DNA from 3 places in the Brevibacillus sp. TJ4 genome. Region 1 is predicted to be linked to each of the others. Evidence: riboswitches for the same ligand, from Rfam matches in the RefSeq annotation. Region 1 holds a riboswitch; each other region holds the start of a gene.

Region 1 (7,868 bases):
GCGAATCGATTATAATGTGGGGTGTAAGAATGTTTAGGCAGTGAACGAACTACAGGACAGGAGGCGTCCATGAAACCGATTGTTGATATCGCCCGAAAACTTGGAGTAGATACGGATGATTTGGAATTGTACGGCAAGTACAAAGCAAAGCTGGCCGATGAATTGTGGGAGAAAATCAAAGATCGGCCAGACGGCAAGCTGATTCTGGTCACAGCGATGAACCCGAATCCTGCGGGAGCCGGCAAAACGCTGACCACGATTGGACTATCCCAATCCCTCAACCTGATTGGCAAAAAGACCGTAGCGGCGCTGAGGGAGCCTTCTCTTGGCCCCTGCATGGGCATCAAAGGCGGCGCTACCGGTGGCGGCGAGGCGCAGATTCTTCCCGCAGACGAAATCAACCTGCACTTTACTGGAGACATTCATGCGATCACCTCGGCGCACAATTTGCTGGCTGCAATGATCGACAACCATATCCATCACGGCAATGCGCTTCGTTTGAACCCGAAAAAGATCGTCTGGAAACGGGCCATGGATATGAATGACCGTGCTCTTCGCTCGATTGTGGTCGGACTGGGAGAGAGCAATGGAATGGCCCGCGAAGACGGCTTTATGATCACCACAGCGTCGGAGATCATGGCGATTTTATGCTTGAGCGAAAACAGGGAAGACCTGCGTGCGAGGCTGAACCGCATCATCATCGGTTATGACATGGACGACCAGCCTGTGCGGGCGGAGCAGCTCCATGCTGTCGACGCGATGTGCGTGCTGCTCAAAGACGCGATCAAGCCAAACCTGGTGCAGACAAGCGATGGAACGCCTGTCTTGATCCACGGCGGGCCGTTCGCCAATATCGCCCACGGCTGCAGCAGTGTAATCGCGACCAAGACGGCTTTGAAGCTCGCGGATTACGTCGTGACAGAGGCAGGCTTCGGCGCTGACCTGGGTGCAGAGAAGTTTTTCGACATCAAGTGCAGACAGGCAGGGCTGGTGCCATCGGCTGCCGTGATCGTCATTTCCGTGCGGGCGTTGAAATTCAACGGCGGGGTGAAGGTCGCGGACTTGCAGGCAGAAGACATCGCCGCGGTCGCCAGAGGCTTTGAAAATGTGAAGCGGCATGTGGAGAACATACGCAAGTTTGGCATACCTGCAGTGGTTGCGATCAATCATTTTGTCACCGATTCGCAGCGCGAGGTCGACGAGGTGCAGCGGCTTTGCGAGGAGATCGGCGTAGAGGCGGCGCTGTCCAAGGTGTGGGAGCAAGGAGCAGCAGGAGGAGCCGAGCTGGCGGAAAAGGTCGTCCTCGCCGCGGAAACACCGTCCCAATTCCGCTTCCTGTACGATGAAGAGCAGACGATCACAGACAAGGTGGAAACGATCGTCCGCGACATCTACCGCGGCTCGCAAGTCGTCTTTTCCCCGGCTGCGCAAAAAACGCTGCACAAGGTAGAGCAATTGGGGCTGTCCCACCTCCCTGTCTGCATGGCCAAGACGCCTTACTCGTTTACAGACCGGGCAGACGTCCTCGGCGCTCCCACGGATTTTGCCATCACAGTCAATGAGGTGCGGCTCTCGGCAGGGGCAGGTTTTCTTGTCGTCCTGACGGGCAGCATTATGACCATGCCAGGATTGCCGAAAAAGCCGGCGGCGGAGTCGATGCGACTGGATGAAGCTGGTCATGTACTAGGTCTTTCGTAATGCGTGAAAACATGCACCCATGAAAAGGGATTTCGTCTTGTTAAAAAAGCCCGTTTTTATTAACGGGGCAGATTGCAGACAAACTCCCTCGCTGAACGAACAGCAGAGGGAGTTTGTTTAATAATTTGATGAAAATACCGAAGGTGTTTTGATCGTTCACCTTTTGGCGACCTGATTTCCATAGCCAGGTCGCCATTTTTTTCAAGTTCATGGCAGCGAAAACAAGCATCGCCTGCATCGTGACCTTCTCCAGTCCTCGTAAGGTCGTCCAACGCATGCCATGCTTTTCCTTCATATCAGCGAATACACGTTCAATCGTTTCTTTCCGTTTGCTATAGATTTGTTTGTTTTCCTCGGTATGCCGGAGGTGGTCTACCTCTTCGAGGTAATCAGCCCAGATGTGGCGACTCACTCTCTTTGTGTAGTCTTTACTTTCCGTGCATTGTTTCAAGAACGGACAACTTCGGCAAACTTGAGAATTTGATCGATAGATACGGTACCCATCCTTGTTTGTTGTCTCATATGTTAAGATTTGCTCGTTCGGGCAGATGTAGCAGTCGAAATATTCATCATACACATATTCGTGCTTTTTAAAAAAACCTTCTTTGGTGCGTGGTCTTGTGTAGGGCATAACGGGGCGAATCTGGTCATCAAGGAGTGTTTTACTGATGTAAGGCGTCTTGTATCCCGAGTCCACTGCCACAGCTTGAGGCTGTGCAAACGTCTTTCGCACTTGATTCAAAACATCCTCAAAAACCTGACTGTCATGCACATTGCCTGGCGTTACCTTGGCACCAAGCACAAATCCATTTCGATCACATGCTGTATGAAAACTATAAGCAAATACACGTTCCTTTTCCCCTTTTACAAACAATCCGCAATCCGGGTCAGTTGTGCTGACTTTCACCTCCTTCTTCGAAGTTTCTGTCTTTTTTTCAAGGGGCTTCTTTCCATGTGCAATACGATCCTGATTGATTTCTTCGTCCAGCAGCTCTTGATATTTCTTCGCTTGTTCTTCAACGATTTCTTTCACGTATTTATGCTTATTCGCACTGGCTTTTACATGCGTAGCATCAATGAAAAGCACATCAGGCTTCACGAATCCATGATGAACCGCCTCCTCCAATATTCGAAGGAAGATCGACTCGAAGAGTTGAGTATCCCGAAAACGGCGAACATAGTTCTTGCCTAGGGTCGTGAAATGGGGAATGGGCTGACTGAAATCATAGCCAATAAACCACCGATAGGCAACATTGGTTTCGATCTCTTTAATCGTTTGTCGCATGGAACGAATTCCAAAAATATATTGGATGAAAGCAATTTTAACTAAGACTACAGGGTCAACACTGGGTCTGCCATTGTCATGACAGTAGAGGCTTTCCACCAAGTCATAGATGAACGAAAAGTCGATTGCATTTTCAATTTTTCTTACGAGATGATCTTCTGGCACCAACTCATCTAGCGAGAATGCAGATATCTGATAACGCCCTTCGGCCTCTTGCTTATTAAGCATAATGCCACCTCTAAAAAATAACTTTTGAAAACGTAACATGTTCTATATTCAACAAAAAAGCCTGCAGACCCTGTTCCTTACGGAACTTTGTCTACAGGCTGGCCCGTTTTTATTAACGGGGTTTTTTGTATGATGGAGCCCATTTCGGCGGGAAAAACCTGCTTTCCCCGGGACAAGCCACTTTCCTGACAGATTGGCCACCTATTAACATCGGTGGTCTTTTTTTACAAATGGTAAACAAAAATCGGGAAAATTTTATTATTTATTAATCAAACTTACCAACTTTTATGTTATATTGAACATAATATCAATCTGGACAAAAATGGAGATAAAGGCAAACCTGTTGAAAGACAGGGACGCAAAGCCACGGGTCTACGGATATGTGACGATTGTCACATGCTATGACAGCCGGGTTGCCAAACCGAGGCGAGGGAAGAAGGCTGCCGTTTGGCGTCTTCTTTTTTGTTTTCACACATTACATGCAGGAGGGACTCAGCACTTATGTATCTTAGTTTACGAAAAAAGTTGATGCTTCTGATGAGTCTGTTGTTGGCAGTCAGCTTGGCTGTCGTATGTGGTGCAAGCTACATGAGTTCATCCAGTTTCTTGTCTGCCAGTCTGAACAAGGAGGCAGAGATGGCGGCGGAAAGCCTGTCCACGAGAATTGACAGCTTCTTCAAGGAAAAAATCGCCATCGTGGAAACCGTTAGCGAAATGATCTCCGAGGACAATCAGTTTGATCAGGACCTGAAGCTGATTCAAACTGCCCAGACAAAGAACCCGGAGTTTGAAACTTTCTTTTTCTCGTATGACCTGAGCGGTACGAAGGTCATCAACTTTCGGGGGGAGGAGACCAACCCGTCTGACCGCGTTCACTTCAAGGAAGCGTCTAAAGGGGAAGGGAAAATTATCGTCTCGGAACCGGTGACCTCGCAGCGAACTGGCAACAACATCGTGACGATTATTTATCCGCTGATGAAAGACAACCGCCAATACGGTTATGTGGGGTCGACCATTCCGATCAATGAGATCCAGAAAGAGGTCTCCGAGGAAGCGTTCGGCGAAACGGGCTACGCCTTTCTGGTCAGCAAGGCGGGAACCTACATCTGGCATCCTGATGAAGAATTGATTCTGCAAGGAACGATTCTGGAATCTTCGGTCGAGGAATTGAAGAGCGCATATGCAAGTATTCAGGAGGGCGGCAAAGGATTGATCAACTACACGGACGGGTCCGCTGACCAGTTTGCCTCCTATGCCCCTACGAGCCTGGGATGGGGTGTATTTGTCACCGCTCCGGAGAATGAATTGCATAAAGCAGTGAATCAGTTGTTCTTCACTCTGCTGCTCATCTCGGCAGTGGTGTTGCTGGTAGGTCTGGTTCTCTCCTACCTGACAGCAAGAGGCGTCGTCAGGCCGATCCAGCGTCTGAACAAGGCTGTAAACGTGGTCGCGCAGGGGAATTTGACAGAGGCGGTGTCCGTCGAAGGAAAAGACGAAATTGCCGTTCTCTCTCGCGACTTTAACAAGACAGTCTCTCATTTGAAGGATCTGATCGAAGGGGTATCGCACTCTTCGGATCACGTGCTCCGTTATACAAAAGAGGTCTCCACCGGAATCAATCACACGACGAGCACAGTCGAGCAAATCGGTTCCGCGATCGCTCAGATTGCCAAAGGAGCGCAGGCTCAGGCAGTAAGTTCGCAGGATGTGGCGATTTCCATGAACGACATGGCGAGTGGAATCACCAAAATCGCGGAAACTTCTTCCCAGGTTTCCGAGGCAGCCCGCGAGTCTACCGAACAGGCAGAGCAAGGGGCGACTGCCGTGGAACAGGCAGTGCTTCAAATGAACAACATCGGCGAGGCTACAAACAACGCTTCGACTGTCATCGAACGACTGAGCGGACGTTCCCAGGAAATCGGGGGCATTTTGGATACGATCAGCCAGTTGACCGGGCAGATCAACCTGCTCGCGCTCAACGCCTCGATCGAAGCGGCGAGAGCGGGCGAGCACGGACGCGGTTTTGCCGTCGTAGCGGGAGAAGTGAAAAACCTCGCCCATCAGTCGGAGGCGGCAACCATCAAAATCGCCCAACTGATCGAGGAAATCCAGAATGATACGACACATGCCGTAGAAGTCATGGCAGTCGGAAAAGAGAACACGCAAGAAGGCATTCAGATCATCCAGGAGGTTCGCGGCATTTTTGAGCGGATTCTCGAATCCTCGCGCAATGTAGCGTCGCACATCCTGGAAGTCTCTGCCGCATCTGAGCAAATTTCCGCGGGCACTCAGCAGGTAACAGCGGCTGTGGAGGAAATGCATGGAATCGCCAAGCACTCCTCGGCGGATGCTGACAAAGTCGTGGAAGCAACCGCGGAACAGCTCGCGACGATCCAGGAAATCGTCGGTTCTGTCGATCAGTTGAACGGAGTTGTAGAAGAGCTGCAGCAGCGTGTTGGCAAATTCAAGCTGTAAAAACAAGGATTGGCAGAATTGAAAGGGGGGATGCATCCAAGAGCATCACGCAATCATTTATTCCCCAAGTCATTACCATATTTCTGTACTGGATCAGGAGGAGACATCCATGAAAAAGATTACAACATCCATCTTGGCGAGCACGTTCGCCGCAACTATGCTGATTACAGGTGCAGTGGGAGCAAGTGCTGCCACAGTAGCGCCGCAGCAACAATACGCTGCCGTAGACACAGCGAAAGCCAACAAAAAGTTTGAATCGCGTCTCGATGAAATCAAGGCACGCGGTTATATCCTGGTGGGAACGCCTGGTGACTACAAACCGTTCACATATTTGAACCCAGAGACAAACGAGTTCGAGGGTTACGATATTGACGCTATGAAGGCATTCGCGGAAAGCCTGGGTGTGGAGGCGCGTTTCGTGCAAACATCCTGGCCAACCCTGATGTCCGATCTGCTCGCTGACAAATTTGACATCGCGGTAGGCGGCGTGACGCGCAATACGGATCGTCAACAAAAAGCGTACGTGAGCGACGGCTACCTGCTGTTTGGCAAAGTGCCATTGATCCGCGCAGAAGACAAAGACAAGTTCTACTCGGTTGAAGATATCAACAAGCCTGAAGTACGCATCGGTGTAAACCCGGGTGGAACGAACCAGGTTTTCGTAGATACGTATCTGACAGAAGCAAATGTAACAGTCGTGGAAAATAACCTGGACATCCCTGGTCTGGTTGCTGACGGTACATACGACGTGATGATTACCGACACGATTGAAGCGATCGTATACGCAAATGCCGATGACCGCCTTTTCGCACAACGCGTGGACGATCCGTTCACGAAAAGCGAAAAAGGGTACATGATTCATCGCGGAGATTTCATCTTCTCCAGCTACCTGGAGCTGTGGATGGATGAGATGGAACTTCAAGGAAAATTCGATGAGCTGTACGAAAAGTGGGTAAAATAAGAAAACGTATGGACTGGGCAGGCGAGAGTGCATTTCTCTCGCCTGTTTTTTGTGCATGGAGTGGAAATGATTGTCAGGTCAAGTTGCTTTTTTCGTCCCGGCATGGTACGATTAGGGCTATGTTCTTTGCAGGATGCTGTGTATGACAAACGGGAGTAGAAGGGCATATTCCGGATCGTCGGGAATAATGCCCTTTTTTAGTGAGAATTTTAATAGACGAAGGATTGAACAAAAGGAGACTGAAGGGCATTGACAACTTTTTATGAATTTGGATTACATCACTCCGTTACCCGGGCTTTGGGAAACATGGGGTTTGAAGAGGCGACGGCGATACAGGTGCAGACCGTTCCGGTGGCTCTGCAAGGAAAGGACTTGATCGGTCAGGCGCAGACGGGGACAGGGAAGACCGCAGCGTTCGGGATTCCGCTCGTGGAGAGAGTAGACGAAGAGGACCCGCAAATCCAGGCGATCGTCCTGACGCCGACGCGCGAGTTGGCAGTACAGGTCGCCGAGGAGATCAACAAAATCGCCCAGTACAAAAAAATCAGCGCATTGCCGATCTACGGCGGGCAGGACATTACTCGCCAGATCAAGGCGTTGAAAAAGCGGCCGCAAATTATCGTGGCGACACCGGGCCGTTTTATGGACCATATGCGCAGAAGGACGATTCGCCTCGATGCGATCGAGATGGTCGTACTGGATGAAGCTGACGAAATGCTGAACATGGGCTTTATCGACGACATCCGGGAAATCTTGCGCGAAGTACCGGAGCAGCGTCAGACACTGCTGTTTTCGGCGACGATGCCGCGGGCGATCCAGGAAATTGCCCAGCAGTTCATGCATAACCCGGAACTGATTTCCGTCAAGGCAAAAGAAGTGACGGTACCCAACATCGAGCAGCAGTACATGGAAGTCGTGGAAAAGCAGAAGTTTGATGTACTCTGCCGCCTGCTGGACATCCATTCTCCTGAGCTCGCCATCGTTTTCGGGAGAACGAAGCGCCGTGTCGATGAATTGGCGGAAGCCTTGACCAAACGCGGGTACGGAGCGGAAGGCATCCATGGCGACTTGAACCAGGCCAAGCGGGACAGCGTGCTGCGCAAGTTTAAGGAAGGTACGATCGAGGTGCTGGTCGCAACGGACGTGGCGGCGAGGGGGCTCGATATCAGTGGCGTGACCCATGTTTTCAACTTCGACATTCCGCAGGATTCGGAGAGCTAC
Region 2 (7,868 bases), 210 kb from region 1:
GGGTAGCCACGGTGTCGAACATGCCTTCCTTGTCTTCCTGCATGTCCTTGTTGTACGCCAACGGCAAGCCTTTCAGCACAGTCAATAGACCAAACAGATTGCCGTACACCCGCCCTGTCTTTCCGCGCACCAGCTCGGCCACATCAGGATTTTTCTTCTGCGGCATGATACTGGAGCCTGTGCAGAATTCATCGTCCAGCTCGATAAAGGAAAACTCCTGGCTGCTCCAGATCACCAGCTCTTCGCACAGACGCGAGAGATGAGCCATCAGGATCGCCGAATCAGCCAAAAATTCCACGATGAAGTCACGGTCGCTGACCGCATCCATACTGTTTTGGTAAATTCCGTCGAACTGCAACAGTTCGGCGACAAAGGCGCGGTCGATCGGGAAGGTCGTGCCCGCCAAAGCGCCCGCTCCCAGCGGAAGGACGTTGACCCGCTTCCACGTCTCGGTCATTCGCTCGATGTCGCGCTGCAGCATCGAGACGTACGCCATCAGGTGGTAGCCAAAGAGCACCGGCTGGGCACGCTGCAGATGCGTGTAGCCAGGCATCACCGTATCCAGGTGCTGGCCCGCTTTTTCCAGCAGCGCTTCCTGCAGGTACATGGCTAGCTGGATAATTTCCATCAGCTTTTCCCGCAGGTACAAATGCATATCTGTCGCTACCTGGTCGTTGCGGCTGCGTCCGGTATGGAGCTTGCCCCCGACCGGACCGATTTCCTCGATCAGCATTTTTTCGATATTCATATGGACATCCTCGTGCGCCACCAGGAATTCCGCCTGGCCGCGCTCGATTTTGTCCTTTACTTTTTTCAAACCGGCGATAATTTGCCGTACTTCTTCCATCGGCAGGATGCCACACTTGCCCAGCATCGCTACATGTGCCAGACTGCCCACGATATCCTGACGCCACATCTGCTGGTCAAACGAAATCGATGATGTGTACTCATCTACAAGTTGATTCGTCGGCTTCGTGAAGCGTCCTCCCCACAGTTTCATTGCTTGATCGCATCCTTTTCGTCCAAGATCTTGATGGCTGTATTGACGTTTTGTTGCAGGACGCCGTCGTTCACCTGCGCGTATACTCTCGTCGGCAGACCCCACAGCTTGATAAAGCCAAGCGCTGCCTTGTGGTCAAACTGGTCGCCGGCGTTGTACGTAGCAAGCTCATGGCTGTACAGCGAAGAAGCGGATTTCCGGCCCACGACGATCGCATGCCCTTTGAACAGTTTCACGCGGACGACGCCGGTAACGTACTGTTGTGTCTCTTCGATGAACGCTTGCAGGGCGTTGCGGATCGGCGAGAACCACAGTCCCTCGTAAATGACTTGGGACATTTTTTGCTCGATGATCGGCTTGAATTGTGCCACCTCGCGCGGCTGCGTCAAAAATTCCAGCTCGCGGTGAGCGAGGATCAGCGTCGTCGCCGCGGGAGTCTCGTACACCTCGCGGGATTTGATGCCGACCAGGCGGTTTTCTACATGGTCAATCCGGCCCACGCCGTGGTTGCCGGCGATTTTGTTCAGCTTCAGGATCAGTTCGGACAGCGCCAGCTCTTCTCCGTTCAACGCTGTCGGAACGCCTTTCACAAATGTGATCTCGATTTCTTCCGGCTCGTCAGGAGCATCGGCGATCGATTTGGTCAAATCGTATGCGCCTTCTGGCGGAGCCGCCCACGGATCTTCGAGGACGCCGCACTCGCAGCTTCTGCCCCACAGGTTTTGGTCGATGCTGTACGGATTGTCCAGATCGATCGGGATCGGAATGTTGTTCTTTTTCGCGTATTCGATCTCTTCGTCACGCGTCCAGCCCCACTCACGAACAGGAGCGACGATCTTGATTTCCGGATTGAGAGCCGTGAAGGATACGTCAAAACGGACCTGGTCGTTTCCTTTTCCGGTGCAGCCGTGTGCGACAGCGACCGCTCCTTCTTTTTCCGCGATCTCGATCAGGACGCGGGAAATCAGATAACGGGACAGCGCCGAGACGAGCGGATACTTGCCTTCGTACATCGCGTTTGCCTGCAGTGCCGGCAGGACGAACTCCTGGGCAAATGCTTCCTTGGCATCGACGACGATCGATTTCAGGGCGCCGACCTGCAGAGCCTTTTTCTGCACGAAATCGAGGTCTTTGCCCTCCCCGACATCAAGCGCGACCGCGATGACGTCGTAGTTGTATGTGTCTTGCAGCCAGCGAATGGCTACCGATGTATCTAAACCGCCTGAATAGGCCAATACGATTTTTTCTTTGGACATGGTTCTTCTCTCCCTATACCGAAGAATTTTCTTATGTGAGTAATTATACAAATGTATTTATAAAAATACAACCATTTTCTTTCCCTGCTCTCTGTTCTTTTTCGCCAGCAACAACTGGTACTTCGGGGCGACAACAAAAGCCGGACGCGTCTTGTCGACCGCCCGGCTTCTTGCCAGCTTGTGCGTATTCTTATGTATATGCTTTTATTCATGCAGTTGCGGCGAATATGTACATCACACGCTTCCGGATGCCGCGGGGAATCGTTTCAGGGCAGCGTTTCCTTGAGCGGAACCTCGGGGCTGTCTTGCTGCCCGAGCATGCCCTCCAGTTCCCCCGGAGGGAGCTGGTTGATAATATGCACAAAGTGGTGCGCCAGTTCCGGGTCAAATTGCGTTCCCGCCCCGCGCCTGATCTCCTGCAACGCGACTTCCAGCGGCAAGCCTTTGCGATACGGACGGTCCGCTACCATCGCGTCGAACGAGTCGGATACAGCCAAAATCCGGGCAATCAGCGGAATCTCCTCACCTGCGAGACCATCCGGATAGCCTTTTCCGTCGAAGCGCTCATGGTGGGAACGGATCGCGGGAAGCAGTTCGTGAAACATCCCGGCCTTCTTGACGATTTCATATCCAATCACCGTATGCTGTTTGATCTTATCGTATTCCTCCGGTGTTAATTTCCCTTGTTTATTGAGAATTTCATCTTCAATCCCGATCTTGCCAATATCATGCAGGATACCGCCGAAGTATACCTCCTCTACTTTTTCTGGGGGCAATCCGATTTGCCTGGCGATCTCCCGGCCCCAATGCGCCACACGCATGGAGTGACCGCTCGTGTAGTGGTCACGGGCGTCAATCGCGGCAGCCATCGTCGTGAGGAAGCCATGGTTGAGGTTTTTCACTTCTTCTACTTTTTGCTGAAGCTTTTGCACACTTTCATAATATTGGTGAAACACGAAGCTGATCGTAAGCAAGGCGATGAGCATCGGTATCAGCGCAAGGACACCGTATGATTCAAACAGCCGTGCCCCGATGCCTGCCAGTACCATCAGAAGCAGATAGGTAGAGGTAAACCCTCGGGCCATGTCCCGAATCGTAGCAAACCAGCTTGTCCGATAAAAATAGGAAATACCGAGCCCACACAGGATCAAATTGACAAACCAGTACAGGACGGCGAGCAGCAGATCGGAGAGGATCGGGGACAACTCCCAGCTTCCCAGCCACTCGTTTACGACCGCCACCGTCCAGATCGTCATCAGCAATTGACCTGAATTGATCAGCGTTTTCAGCAAGTTAAAGCGTACCAGAAATGCGATAATCAGAGCTTCAATAACGGCCGCCCATACCCCGACCTCCAGCCCGTACAGAAGAATTCCCGAAAAAATGACTGCGTTGTTTACCGTCAGGATCGTTTTGGAGTATCGGATCGGCGCAAAACAGGAAAAGATGGTGAGGAGAGTATAGGCAAACAATACTCCCCATGTTTCCCTGGGCTCCCACGCGGGCAAGGAGGTGTAAAAGATGCTGATGGCAGCTAGTACAAAGCCTACTTGCACCACGAAGCCCTTGACCATGAACCCAACATCAATTTTTTGTCGCATAGCTTTTACCTTCTCGGAGTTGTAGTAGAGAAATCGGTTTGTCCATGAGACGTTGTACAAGCAAAAAGGCACCCAGCATAATAAAAATGTCCCCGATACTAATCACTCTCGGAATGATAAAAGGCATGTAAATAACATCTGTCAGGAACGGAAAGTTGGAGCTTTCCGTCAGTACGTTGTGTTTGAAATTGGTGCCGTTTATCACCGGCTCCAAATCGTACGGCAGCTTGCTCGCCTGCTCCAGATCGATCGGCATCTTTCCGCCGTTGGTCCAGATCGCAATGGCGTTCAAAAACCACCCGACACTAAAAATGCGCATGTCTTCATACTGCCGGTTCGACAGGAGAAACGCCAGGATAAACACGTACGCAATCGAGATAAACACCCCGCCCTGGAGCGGAAAAAAGGCAGCACAAATCTGAAGCGCAATCGTGACAACCAGCAAATACACCCGGTTGAACTTTGGCAGTTCTTTGACCCTTCCTCCCCGCAGCAAGGCCACGAGGAATGAAGCGAGAATGACGTCCAATAGCATCGAAAGTTCCCCCAAGTTTAAGAAAAAACACCACTGCAAAGCAAGCGGTGTTTTTCTTTTCCGTTATTAGCCAATGTGGAAGTTTGCCGAAGTAGCAGCTACGATGGCAACCACCATCAAGATCGCAGTGATCCATTTTTTCATCCTGATCCCCCTCCTTTTTCTAGAAATGGAGAAAGCCGGGTTCGCTACTGTATCGGATAGAGGCCAAGCGACCAAATACAGCCTCTACCAAAGTTCCTTTCCATGCTTGGGGGAAAGGGCGGATTCGCTACTCGCTCCATACAGACAAAGCGACCAAATACTGTCTGTACTTCATTGCATCTTCTTGTCTATATTTTATAACTATCTGACAAATTTCGGCAATCACAGATTTGGGCTCTATTGGGAAAAACCAAAATAATGATGCTATTGAACTAGAACTATTCTCACACCAGCGCTGCCAAAACAGCTTTTTGCGCGTGAAGGCGGTTCTCCGCCTGGTCGAAAATGAATGAACGCGGTCCGTCGATGACGCCTGCTGTCACTTCTTCGCCGCGATGTGCAGGCAGGCAGTGCAAGAAAACGTGCTCGCGGTCGGCGTGAGCGGTGAGCTGCTCGTTCACCTGGTATTGGGCAAATGCCTTCAGGCGAACCTCATTTTCCGCTTCAAAGCCCATGCTGGTCCAGACGTCCGTGTAGACGGCATCCGCTCCAGCCACAGCTTCCACCGGATCATGGGTAATCAGCAGCTTGCCGCCGCTTTGCTGTGCGTATTCCTTGGCTTTCTGGGCGATGCCGCTTTCCATTTCGTAGCCGACCGGGGTTGCGACGCGTACATCCATACCGACGAGCGCTGCTGCCAGCACGAGCGAATTGGCTACGTTGTTGCCGTCTCCGACATAGGCCAGCTTGCCGCCTTGCAGCTTGCCCTTTTGCTCCCAGATCGTCAGCAGGTCTGCCAGCGCCTGGCAGGGATGGTACAGGTCGGTCAGTCCGTTGATGATCGGGATCGAAGCGTGCAATGCCAGCTCTTCCACGTATGCGTGAGAGAACGTGCGGATCATAATGGCGTCGACGTAGCGGGAGAGCACCTTCGCCGTGTCGCTGATCGGCTCTCCCCGTCCGAGCTGCAATTCTTTTCCGCTGAGGAACATGCCCATGCCGCCCAACTGGTACATGCCGACTTCAAACGAAACCCGAGTGCGGGTCGAAGCCTTGTCAAAGATCATTCCCAGCGTCTTGCCTTGCAGCGGCTGGAAGGGCTGACCATGCTGCTGAAGCTGCTTGATGTGCGAAGCGAGCTGCAGCAGCTCCATCAGCTCCTGGCCGTCGAACTCGTCGATACGAAGCAAATCTTTTCCTTTATGCTTGCTTAACGGCAAGTTGGGTAAGTGTTCCAATATCTTCACAGGTTGCATCCGAGCCACCCCTTTTCTCCAGTTTCGATTGCACGTACAAGTCAAAGGTTTCTACCGCGGAAAACAAGGACACGCCTTGCTGGATCAAGCGGCTGCGCAAAGAGAATCCGTTGCTGCCAAAGCGATTTCCTTTTGTCGCCGTAACCAGTGCAAAAGCGGCAGGTGTCTGCTGCAGCAAAGCCGGCAGTTGCTGATCGTCTGCCAGTACGTGCGCGACGTTGACTCCCTGAGACTCCAGCCACTTGGCCGTACCCGGCGTAGCAGCCAGCACTGCTCCATCTGCTTTCACCTTGGCGATCGCAGCCGCTACCTCGTCCCGCTTGTCTGCATCGCGCAAGGAAAGGATGACGGCGTGACCGGAGCGCCAGTCTCCGTACATTTTGTCTTTGAAGGCAAAAGCCTTGCCTGCGGCTTCCGCGAACGATTGGCCCAAGCCGAGCACCTCTCCGGTCGACTTCATCTCCGGACCGAGTGCAGGGTCGACGCCATTGAGCTTGATAGTGGAGAAGACCGGAGCTTTCACCACGGAAAACGGAATGTCAGGCAACAGGCCTGTACCGTACCCCATCGCTGCCAGCTTTTCTCCCAATTGCGCCCGCACTGCCAACTGCACCATCGGAATCCCTGTCACTTTGCTCGTGATCGGAACGGTGCGGGAGGCGCGCGGATTTACTTCCAGCACATAAACGGTATCGCCATGGATGACAAATTGAATATTGATCAATCCCACCGCTTCCATTTCGCGCGCGATCGCGGCGGTGTAGCGGGAGATTGTCTGTTTGATCTCGTCGGACAGCGCGGGAGCCGGGAACAAGGCTACGCTGTCACCCGAGTGAATCCCCGCTTTCTCCACGTGTTGAAAAATGCCCGGGATCAGCACGTCTGTCCCGTCGCAGACCGCATCTACTTCCGCTTCCTGGCCTGGCACGTACTTGTCGACGAGCAGCGGGAAGAACGATTGGCTGTCGGGATGGCTCAGCCATTCGCTGATCGTAGCCGAAAGCTCGCTTTCGTCATGCACGACAACCATTCCCTGCCCGCCGATGACGTAGGACGGACGCATCAGCACCGGATAGCCGATTTCTTCAGCAATTGCAGCGGCCTCCTCCTGGGTGGAGACGCCTTTTCCGGGGATGTGCGGAATATCGAGCTTGCGCAGCATGTCGTAGAACAGCTCGCGATCCTCCGCCCGTTCAATCGCGGAAAGCTCAGTGCCCATCACCTTCAGTCCGGCCTGTTCCAGCTTGGCGGCCAGATTGATCGCGGTTTGCCCGCCAAACTGCACCATGACGCCTTCGATCTGCTCGCGCTCGGCTACATGGAGCACGTCTTCCACATGCAGCGGCTCGAAATACAAATGGTCGGCTGTCTCGTAATCCGTACTCACCGTCTCGGGGTTGTTGTTGACCACGATTGCGGCTATTCCTTTTTCCTGCAAGGACTTGGCGGCATGAACCGAGCAGTAGTCGAACTCGATCCCTTGCCCGATGCGGATCGGACCGGAACCAAGCACCAGAACTTTGCGCCCAGTGAGCGTCGCTACCTCGTCCACGCCCTGCCAGTCGGAATAGTAGTAAGGCGTTTGCGCGTCGAATTCGGCTGCGCATGTGTCCACGATCTTGTAGCTGGGGCGGATTCCCGCCTGTTCGCGCATGGCTTTTACTTCCGCCGGAGTGGAGCCGACCAGCGCAGCGATCGTTTCATCGGCAAAGCCGCGTCTTTTGGCGGTCAAAAGCAGCTTTTCATCCAGCGTACCGCCCTTATAGGAAGCAAGCTCCAACTCCATCTCGACAATCTTGCGGATGCTGCGCAAAAAGAACGGATCGATTCCCGTCAGACGGTGCAGCTCCTCTTCGGTAAAGCCTTTGCGCGTCGCTTCCGCCAGCGCGAACAGGCGGATGTCGGTCGCCTCCTGCAAAGCGTGCGCCAACTGCTCATCGGTCCATTCCGCCATCTCCGGACGGGACAGGTGGGTGCAGCCCTGCTCCAGCGAGCGGACTGCCTTGAGCAGCCCGGCTTCGAGATTGCGGGCGATCGACATGACTTCCCCGGTCGCTTTCATCTGCGTGCCGAGTT
Region 3 (7,868 bases), 520 kb from region 1:
CCCGAGCAGGTAAGGTCCTTTGGCTGCCCAATCGCGAGAGCTTCCTGTGCCGTATTCTTTGCCTGCGATGATCAGAAGCGGGGTCCCGTCTTCCAGAGCCGCGTTCTGTAGGAAGCAAGCCAGGGATAACCAAAAACTATGGACCCCAATTCCAAATCACTATTTTATTTTCGTTGCTTGTTGTACTACATTTTTTACAGAAAGTTTGAAAAACAACGACGGAAAGGTATGGAGAACATGGCGACATACAAGTTGGGGGTATTGTACGGAGACGGGATCGGACCTGAAATCGTCCAGTCTACTGTAGATGTGCTTCAAGCAGCGGCGGAACGTGTGAAGGGAGCCACGTTTGATTTTATTGAACTGCCAATGGGGTGGACGGGAATCAAGGAATACGGTGAGCCTGTACCAGCCATCACCAAAGAGTCACTGGAAACATGTCATGGCTGGATCATGGGACCACATGATTCTTCGGCGTACCCACCGGAACATCAAGTCAAGCGAAATCCCAGCGGAGAGCTTCGCCATCATTTTGATCTGTATGCCAATATTCGGCCCAGCAGGACGATTGCCGGCATCAAAAGTGTTGTGGGAGAAGCTGATATGGTGATTTTTCGGGAAAATACAGAGGGGTTCTACCCTGATCGCAACATGTACCAGGGGACCGGCGAATTCATGGTGAACCCGGATGTGGCGATTGTCACCGGAGTGTTTACCAGAAAGGCTGCCGAACGAATCGCGCACGCTGCTTTCCGGATGGCGATGCAGCGACGCAAGAAAGTAACCATCGTCCACAAGGCAAACGTCATCAAGCTGGGCTATGGATTGTTTCTGAATACGTGCCGGGAAGTGGGGAGAGCGTACCCCGAGGTGCAGGTGGAAGATTATCATATCGACGCCATGGCCGCTCACATGGTTCGGCGAGCAAGAGACTTTGATGTGATTGTCACGACCAATATGTTTGGAGACATTCTTTCTGACCTGGCTGGTGAACTGGTAGGGAGCCTGGGATTGTCGCCATCGATCAATACGAACGACAATCAGGCGATGGCACAGGCGGCACATGGATCGGCTCCCGACATTGCAGGCAAAAACATAGCGAATCCCGTCGGAGAGCTGCTTTCTGCGGTCATGCTGCTCGACTGGCTGGCTGCCCGGCATGAGGATCGGGACTTGCAGACAATAGCGCGGACGGTGGAGAACGCGACCATGCAGACGATGTACGATGGCATTTCCACACGCGATCTGGGAGGAACTGCATCGACGACGGAATTTACCAAGGCGATTGTTGAACGGCTGTGAAAACGCAAAAGGTGGACATTTGTTTCGCCGTGAAGAAGGAGGAATCGATGAAAACGAGGATCGGTTTGGTCCATGCGACGATGAATTCCGTATCGCCGATGGTAGAAGCCTTCCACGCCTTACAAAACGGCGATACAGACAAACATAATCAGTTGATCAAAGAGCGTGCGCAAAAACTTGCGGGTAACCATGTGGACGTCCTTGTGTTGGCGCAAATCTCCATGGCAAGAGCCCGTTTTGCCGTGGAGGAGCTCGGCATACCCGTCTTGACCAGTCCGCAGACGAGCACCGGATCTATTATGGATCAGATTCGGAAGAGAAAAAGGTAATTTCCACACCTGACTGTGAAATCGCAGTTAGGTTTTTTTCATTCATCTCTATCTGCAGGTAGTGTAATATGAAGGAGAAATTGAAGGGGGAATTCCCTCGCTGAATCCGGTGAACTGCATTACGCAAAGTTAGGAGGAAGTCTATTTGCTGTTGCGCTTTTTTTCTTATTACAAACCGTACAAATGGCTGTTTATTCTCGATTTTTCATGTGCCATTCTCGTAGGTCTGCTGGAGCTGGCCTTTCCGATTGCCGTAAATCAAGTGATCGACAAACTTCTTCCCGGGAACGACTGGGTGATCATCTTTTGGGCATGCCTGGGATTGCTGCTGATTTATTTGCTCAACACAGGCTTTCATTACGTCGTCACCTATTGGGGGCACATGCTCGGGATCAACATTGAAACAGATATGCGCAGAGAGCTGTTTGCGCATATGCAGAGGCTCTCTTTTTCCTATTATGACAATCATAAGACAGGCTATTCGATTTCCAGGCTGACCAAAGACCTGGAGGAGATCGGGGAAGTAGCGCATCACGGACCGGAGGATGTTTTCGTCGCGGTGATGACCCTGATCGGTTCCTTTCTCATCATGCTGTCGATTAACTGGAAATTGGCCGTCATATCGTTTATTGTCATTCCCGTCCTGCTGGTGCTCGCGATTCACTTCAACAAAAAGATGACGCGCACATTTCGCAGACTGTTTCAGGACGTCGGGGAAATCAACGCCCGCGTGGAAGACAGCATCGGCGGCATCCGAGTCGTACAGGCTTTTGCCAACGAAGAGTACGAACAAAAAAAATTCGCCGTCAACAATGGACAGTACCGGCAAACAAAGCTGGCTTCCTATAAAATCATGGCCCAAAGCATCACCGCGAACTACGTGCTCATGCGTCTGATTACGTTGTTTACGCTCTTGTTCGGCACATGGTTTGTCATCGCGGGAGACCTCACCAATGGACAGTTTGTTGCCTTCATCCTGCTGTCCAATGTACTCATCGGGCCGATCCAGAAAATCAACGCCGTGATCGAGAGCTATCCAAAAGGGATCGCCGGCTTCAAACGGTTTACGGAAGTGATGGATACCGCTCCTGACATCACGGAGTCTCCTGGGGCCGTCCATGTGGATCTCGTAGGAAACATCCGCTATCGCAATGTAAGTTTTGGGTACAAAGGTCACGAGAAAACATTGGAGAACATTTCGTTTGACATTCGCGCTGGAGAGACGGTCGCTTTTGTGGGTCCATCCGGAGCGGGGAAAACGACGCTGTGCAGTCTGCTCCCGCGCTTTTATGAGGTCGAGGGCGGTTCGATTGAAGTGGATGGCGTCGATATTCGCGACATGAAGCTGAATTCGTTGCGCAGTCAGATTGGTATCGTGCAGCAGGACGTCTTCCTGTTTTCCGGAAGTATTCGGGATAATATCGCCTACGGAAAACTGGATGCTACCGATGAAGAGATACTGGAAGCAGCGCACAAGGCACAGTTGGATGAGTTTATCCGCAGCCAGCCAGACGGACTGGATACGATCATCGGCGAACGGGGCGTGAAGCTGTCAGGTGGACAAAAGCAAAGACTGTCGATCGCGCGCATGTTTTTGAAAAACCCGCCGATTCTCATCCTTGACGAAGCGACCTCAGCCCTGGATACGGAGACAGAACTGGCGATTCAAAAGTCGCTTGCGGATTTGTCGCAGGGGCGCACCACGCTCGTCATCGCTCACCGGCTTGCCACCATCAAAAATGCCGATCGCATCCTGGTCGTGACCAAGGAAGGCATAGCCGAACAAGGCAACCACGAAGAATTGATTACATCAGGAGGCATCTACAGCCGTTTGCATCAGGCTCAATTCGGATAAAAGGCAACAGGAAAAATGACTGATAGTGTCAAGTGTAGGGAAGCCGTTGAAAAACGGCTTCTTTCTTTATGTGCATTTTCCAATAATTACACTATTGCTGAATTTAAAGTGTCTACATATAGTTGACTTTAACATAAGGCATGACCATAGTAGGATGTGCAAAGCGGAAACACATGCTAGATTCAGAGAATATGTTTTCGTTTTGCTGCGAAAAGGCAACCCAGAACGAAAGTCTGGGACGCAAAGCCACAGGTCTACGGCATTGCTAGGACGGCTGGGCTGCCGAAGGAGGAAAAAATGATTGGGTTTTTGAGTGAGCAGTCTATCGAAGTGTTTACATCGATCATTGACCATAATACGGATGGGATTTTCGTCCTTTCCACTGAGGGCAGGATCATTGAAGCCAATCAAGGATTAACCGAGTCGCTCGGCTATGCCAAGGAAGAGCTTTTAGGAGTTCATTACAAAGAATTGACCGTTCCCGAGCACCTCGACATGGTAAACGAAAAGTTTGCCGTCGTCGTGCAAGGGATTCCCTGCGAATACAAGATGGATGCCATCCATAAAAGTGGAGAGATCATCCATCTGCATGTGAAAAACATCCCGTTGATCGTCAACGGTGAAGTCATCGGTGTGTTCGGGATCGCGATGGATATAACGGAGCAGCATCGCCTGGTACAGGCTTTGAAGGAAAGTGAAGAACGCTACCGGCTGTTGGCGGAAAATTCGCTCGACCTGATCCAGCAGGTCGATCTGGACGGGATCGTCACCTACGCTTCGCCGTCCCACCAAATGGTCCTTGGGTATGACCCGCAGGAATATGTCGGCAAATGGGTCTTTCATCGGCCTGATGAAGGGGTCGATACCGATTTCCAGGCTGTTTTTTTAAACATGGTCGTCTCCCAGGAACCGTTTACGTATGAAATTGTCCGCCGTCACAAAGACGGCCATCAGGTGTGGCTGGAGCTCAAAGGTACCCCAATGTTCGATGAAGAAGGAAATTTCAAAAATATGATGTTTGTCGGACGGGAAATTACCGAGCGAAAGAAATATCAGGATCAACTGGAGTATTACAGTTTTCACGACAGCTTGACGGGAGTGCCTAACCGTCGGCTGTTCTACATGAAGCTGAAAGAGTCCATCGAGGAAGCACAGCACGAGCATCACGGATTTGCCGTCCTGTACCTCGATCTCGATAAATTTAAAGACATCAACGATACATTCGGTCACGATGTGGGGGATGAGCTGCTGAAGCAGTTTGTAGCAAGAGTAAAAACATGTATCCCGGAATCAGCCATTTTGGCGCGAATGGGCGGTGATGAATTTGTCATCTGCCTATCCGATGCGCACAGTCTGGAGCAGGCAGTCGTCATTGCGGACCAAATTCTGGAAGGCCTGCAACACCCGTGGAACATCAACGATGTCTCGTTCATTACCACATCCAGCATCGGCATTGCGCTCTACGAACCAGGCGACACGCACCAGACTTTGCTCAAAAAGGCAGACAGCGCCTTGTATCAAGCCAAAGAAGAAGGGAAAAACAAATACAGTATCTATAAAGCGAAGTGAAGGAAAAAGACAACAGCTCATCGGCTGCTGTCTTTTTTTGTGTGCGGACCGCCAGCTTTTGTGCAGCTTGCGTACTGTACAGGAACTTTTCGGTGACTATGATACAAAAAAGTGCGTACTTTTTTCCGAGGACTGTATGCGACATAATAGCACTCGTTCGATTCCACAGTCATTCGGGCTGCGGGGCCCCGTGATCGGATGACTGACTACTACGCATAAAAGGAGACAGGAAAACAATGAATACAGTTGCCCATGGCGTGCAACAGGCACGAGGTGGGAAAAACCATACACTCGCCCTGCTTGCGCTCGCTATCAATGCATTTGGCATCGGAACGACGGAATTTGTCATTGTCGGTTTGCTGTCTACAGTCGCTCAGGATGTGAACGTCACGATTACGCTCGCCGGTCTGCTCATATCCGGCTATGCGCTCGGTGTCGCGGTGGGGGCGCCGGTCATTACGGCGCTGACCAGCAGAATTCCCCGCAAGACACTGCTGCTTTTGCTGATGGTCTTTTTCACCGTCGGAAACAGTGTTGCAGCATTGTCGAGCAGCTTTTCCCTTTTGTTGATCGCCCGTTTTTTCACAGCCTTTTCTCATGGCGTGTTTTTCTCGATCGGCTCCACGATCGCCGCCGATCTCGTACCGGAGAATAAGCGGGCGAGCGCGATTGCCATGATGTTTACAGGATTGACTGTCGCTACGGTGACGGGAGTGCCTCTCGGGACCTTCATCGGGCAGATGTTCGGATGGAGGGCAACCTTCTGGGGGGTTGCCTTGCTGGGATTGATTGCCTTGATCTGCACAGCTCTGCTCGTCCCCAACAATCAGAAGAAAGCCAAGCCTGCTTCCGTAAAAGATCAGGTAAAAATCTTGACCAACGGCCGCCTGCTGCTGGTGTATGCAATCACGGCGCTGGGATACGGCGGTACGTTCGTCGCCTTTACCTATCTCAGCCCCATCCTCGAGGAAATCACCGGGTATCAGGCGAGTGCAGTCAGCCTGATTCTGCTCGTCTACGGGCTTGCCATCGCAATCGGCAATACGTTCGGGGGAAAGGTCGCCAATCAGCATCCGATCCGTGCTCTGCTCTGGATGTTTGCTGTGCAGGCGGTCATTCTGGTGGTTCTGTCGATGACAGCACCGTATCAGGTAGCGGGGACGATTACCATCGTGCTGATGGGACTTCTCGCCTTTATGAATGTTCCTGGCCTGCAGCTCTACGTCGTCCAGCTCGCGGAAAAATACGAGCCGGGCGCCGTGGATGTAGCCTCGGCATTTAATATCGCTGCGTTTAACCTGGGGATTGCTATCGGAGCTTTTGTCGGCGGGATCGTAGTCGATACCATCGGATTGATCCATACACCGTGGATCGGCGGAGTGATGGTGCTCGGCGCTGTCGTACTGACGGCGATCAGCGGCAAGCTGGAGAAGACCGCATGACAGGATCAATTCGATGGATGACGTGTACACGATGCTTATCGGTTTAGAATGTTTTCTTCCAGAACGGCGTATTTGTCTCCGTACTCTTTGATAATATGCTGTTCACCCCAAGCGCAGAGCGAGTCGAGGATGCCTTTCAAACTCCAGCCGTATTCGCTGAGTTCATACTCGACTTTCGGGGGAACCTGATTGTAGGTTATCCGGTTGACGATGCCGTCATGCTCCAGCTCGCGAAGCTGCTGGGTCAGCATTTTTTGCGTGATTCCCGGCATCAGGCGCTTCAGCTCGCTTGTCCGTTTTTTTCCGTAGGTGAGGTGGCAGAGGATGACGCATTTCCATTTGCCGCCGATCACTTCCAATGTCGCTTCGACTGAGATGTTGTATTTCTTCTTCATGGTTGCAATCCTCCTCGTAATAGGAACTTTTTTGTTACTATGGTACAAAAAAGTGCGTACTTCCCGAAATGGGTATTATAAGTCAGAATAGCATCTGTCATCGGCGAAAGCCAGTGAGAATGGTGTTGTACAAAAAAATGGAAAAGGATGAGATGATAATGGCAAAACATTTGCAAGATACGACTGTCCTCTCGAATGGAGTGAAAATGCCTTGGTTCGGATTGGGCGTGTTCAAGGTAGAAGAAGGGCCGGAGCTGGAACATGCGGTGAAGGCGGCGATCAAGCACGGCTACCGCAGTATCGACACAGCGGCGATTTATCAAAATGAAGAGGGAGTCGGCAGAGGCATCCGCCAGGGTTTGACCGAAGCGGGCATTTCCAGGGATGACCTGTTCGTGACGTCCAAGGTGTGGAACTCCGATCTGGGATACGAGTCGACCTTGGCTGCCTATGAGACGAGCCTGAGCAAGCTGGGGCTGGAAAAACTGGATCTCTACCTGATTCACTGGCCGGTCGAAGGCAAGTACAAAGACGCCTGGAGAGCGCTGGAGAAGCTGTACAAGGACGGACGTGTACGCGCCATCGGGGTCAGCAATTTCCACATTCACCACCTCGAAGATTTGCTGAAAGACGCGGAGATCAAACCGATGGTCAATCAGGTGGAGTTCCATCCGCGCCTGACCCAACAGGAGCTGCGGGACTATTGCAAGGCACAGGGTATTCAGTTCGAAGCGTGGTCGCCGCTGATGCAGGGGCAGTTGCTGGACAACCCGGTGCTCAAAGAGATCGGTGCCAAATACAACAAGTCGGTCGCCCAGGTCATTCTGCGCTGGGATTTGCAGCATGGCGTAGTCACGATTCCGAAGTCGACCAAAGAACAGCGCATTGTGGAAAACGCGACACTGTTTGATTTCGAGCTGACCAAACAAGAGATGGAGAGAATCGACAGCTTGAACGAAAATCATCGAGTCGGACC

The links. A riboswitch is a leader RNA that binds a small molecule or an ion and turns the genes downstream of it on or off. The one in region 1 is predicted to bind cyclic di-GMP.
Region 2: another riboswitch for cyclic di-GMP. It lies ahead of ACAF76_RS01845 (DUF5317 domain-containing protein); the one in region 1 lies ahead of ACAF76_RS00900 (methyl-accepting chemotaxis protein).
Region 3: another riboswitch for cyclic di-GMP. It lies ahead of ACAF76_RS19770 (diguanylate cyclase domain-containing protein); the one in region 1 lies ahead of ACAF76_RS00900 (methyl-accepting chemotaxis protein).

Annotation. Positions count from the first base shown of each region.
Region 1 covers NZ_CP185865.1:194,722-202,589, forward strand. Annotated here, with positions in the region: partial or broken gene ACAF76_RS00890 (formate--tetrahydrofolate ligase) at 55-1,698, shown strand; gene ACAF76_RS00895 (IS1182 family transposase) at 1,739-3,211, opposite strand; cyclic di-GMP riboswitch class I at 3,535-3,632, shown strand; gene ACAF76_RS00900 (methyl-accepting chemotaxis protein) at 3,713-5,686, shown strand; gene ACAF76_RS00905 (transporter substrate-binding domain-containing protein) at 5,796-6,647, shown strand; gene ACAF76_RS00910 (DEAD/DEAH box helicase) at 6,897-7,868, shown strand, end outside.
Region 2 covers NZ_CP185865.1:408,664-416,531, reverse strand. Annotated here, with positions in the region: gene argH (argininosuccinate lyase) at 1-1,000, opposite strand, end outside; gene ACAF76_RS01855 (argininosuccinate synthase) at 997-2,256, opposite strand; gene ACAF76_RS01850 (HD-GYP domain-containing protein) at 2,523-3,857, opposite strand; gene ACAF76_RS01845 (DUF5317 domain-containing protein) at 3,841-4,392, opposite strand; cyclic di-GMP riboswitch class II at 4,644-4,727, opposite strand; gene argF (ornithine carbamoyltransferase) at 4,821-5,792, opposite strand; gene carB (carbamoyl-phosphate synthase (glutamine-hydrolyzing) large subunit) at 5,737-7,868, opposite strand, start outside.
Region 3 covers NZ_CP185865.1:4,026,772-4,034,639, reverse strand. Annotated here, with positions in the region: partial or broken gene ACAF76_RS19790 (aconitate hydratase) at 1-90, opposite strand, end outside; gene ACAF76_RS19785 (isocitrate/isopropylmalate dehydrogenase family protein) at 238-1,302, shown strand; gene ACAF76_RS19780 (hypothetical protein) at 1,350-1,631, shown strand; gene ACAF76_RS19775 (ABC transporter ATP-binding protein) at 1,777-3,486, shown strand; cyclic di-GMP riboswitch class I at 3,691-3,773, shown strand; gene ACAF76_RS19770 (diguanylate cyclase domain-containing protein) at 3,784-5,055, shown strand; gene ACAF76_RS19765 (MFS transporter) at 5,292-6,497, shown strand; gene ACAF76_RS19760 (winged helix-turn-helix transcriptional regulator) at 6,533-6,892, opposite strand; gene ACAF76_RS19755 (aldo/keto reductase) at 7,051-7,868, shown strand, end outside.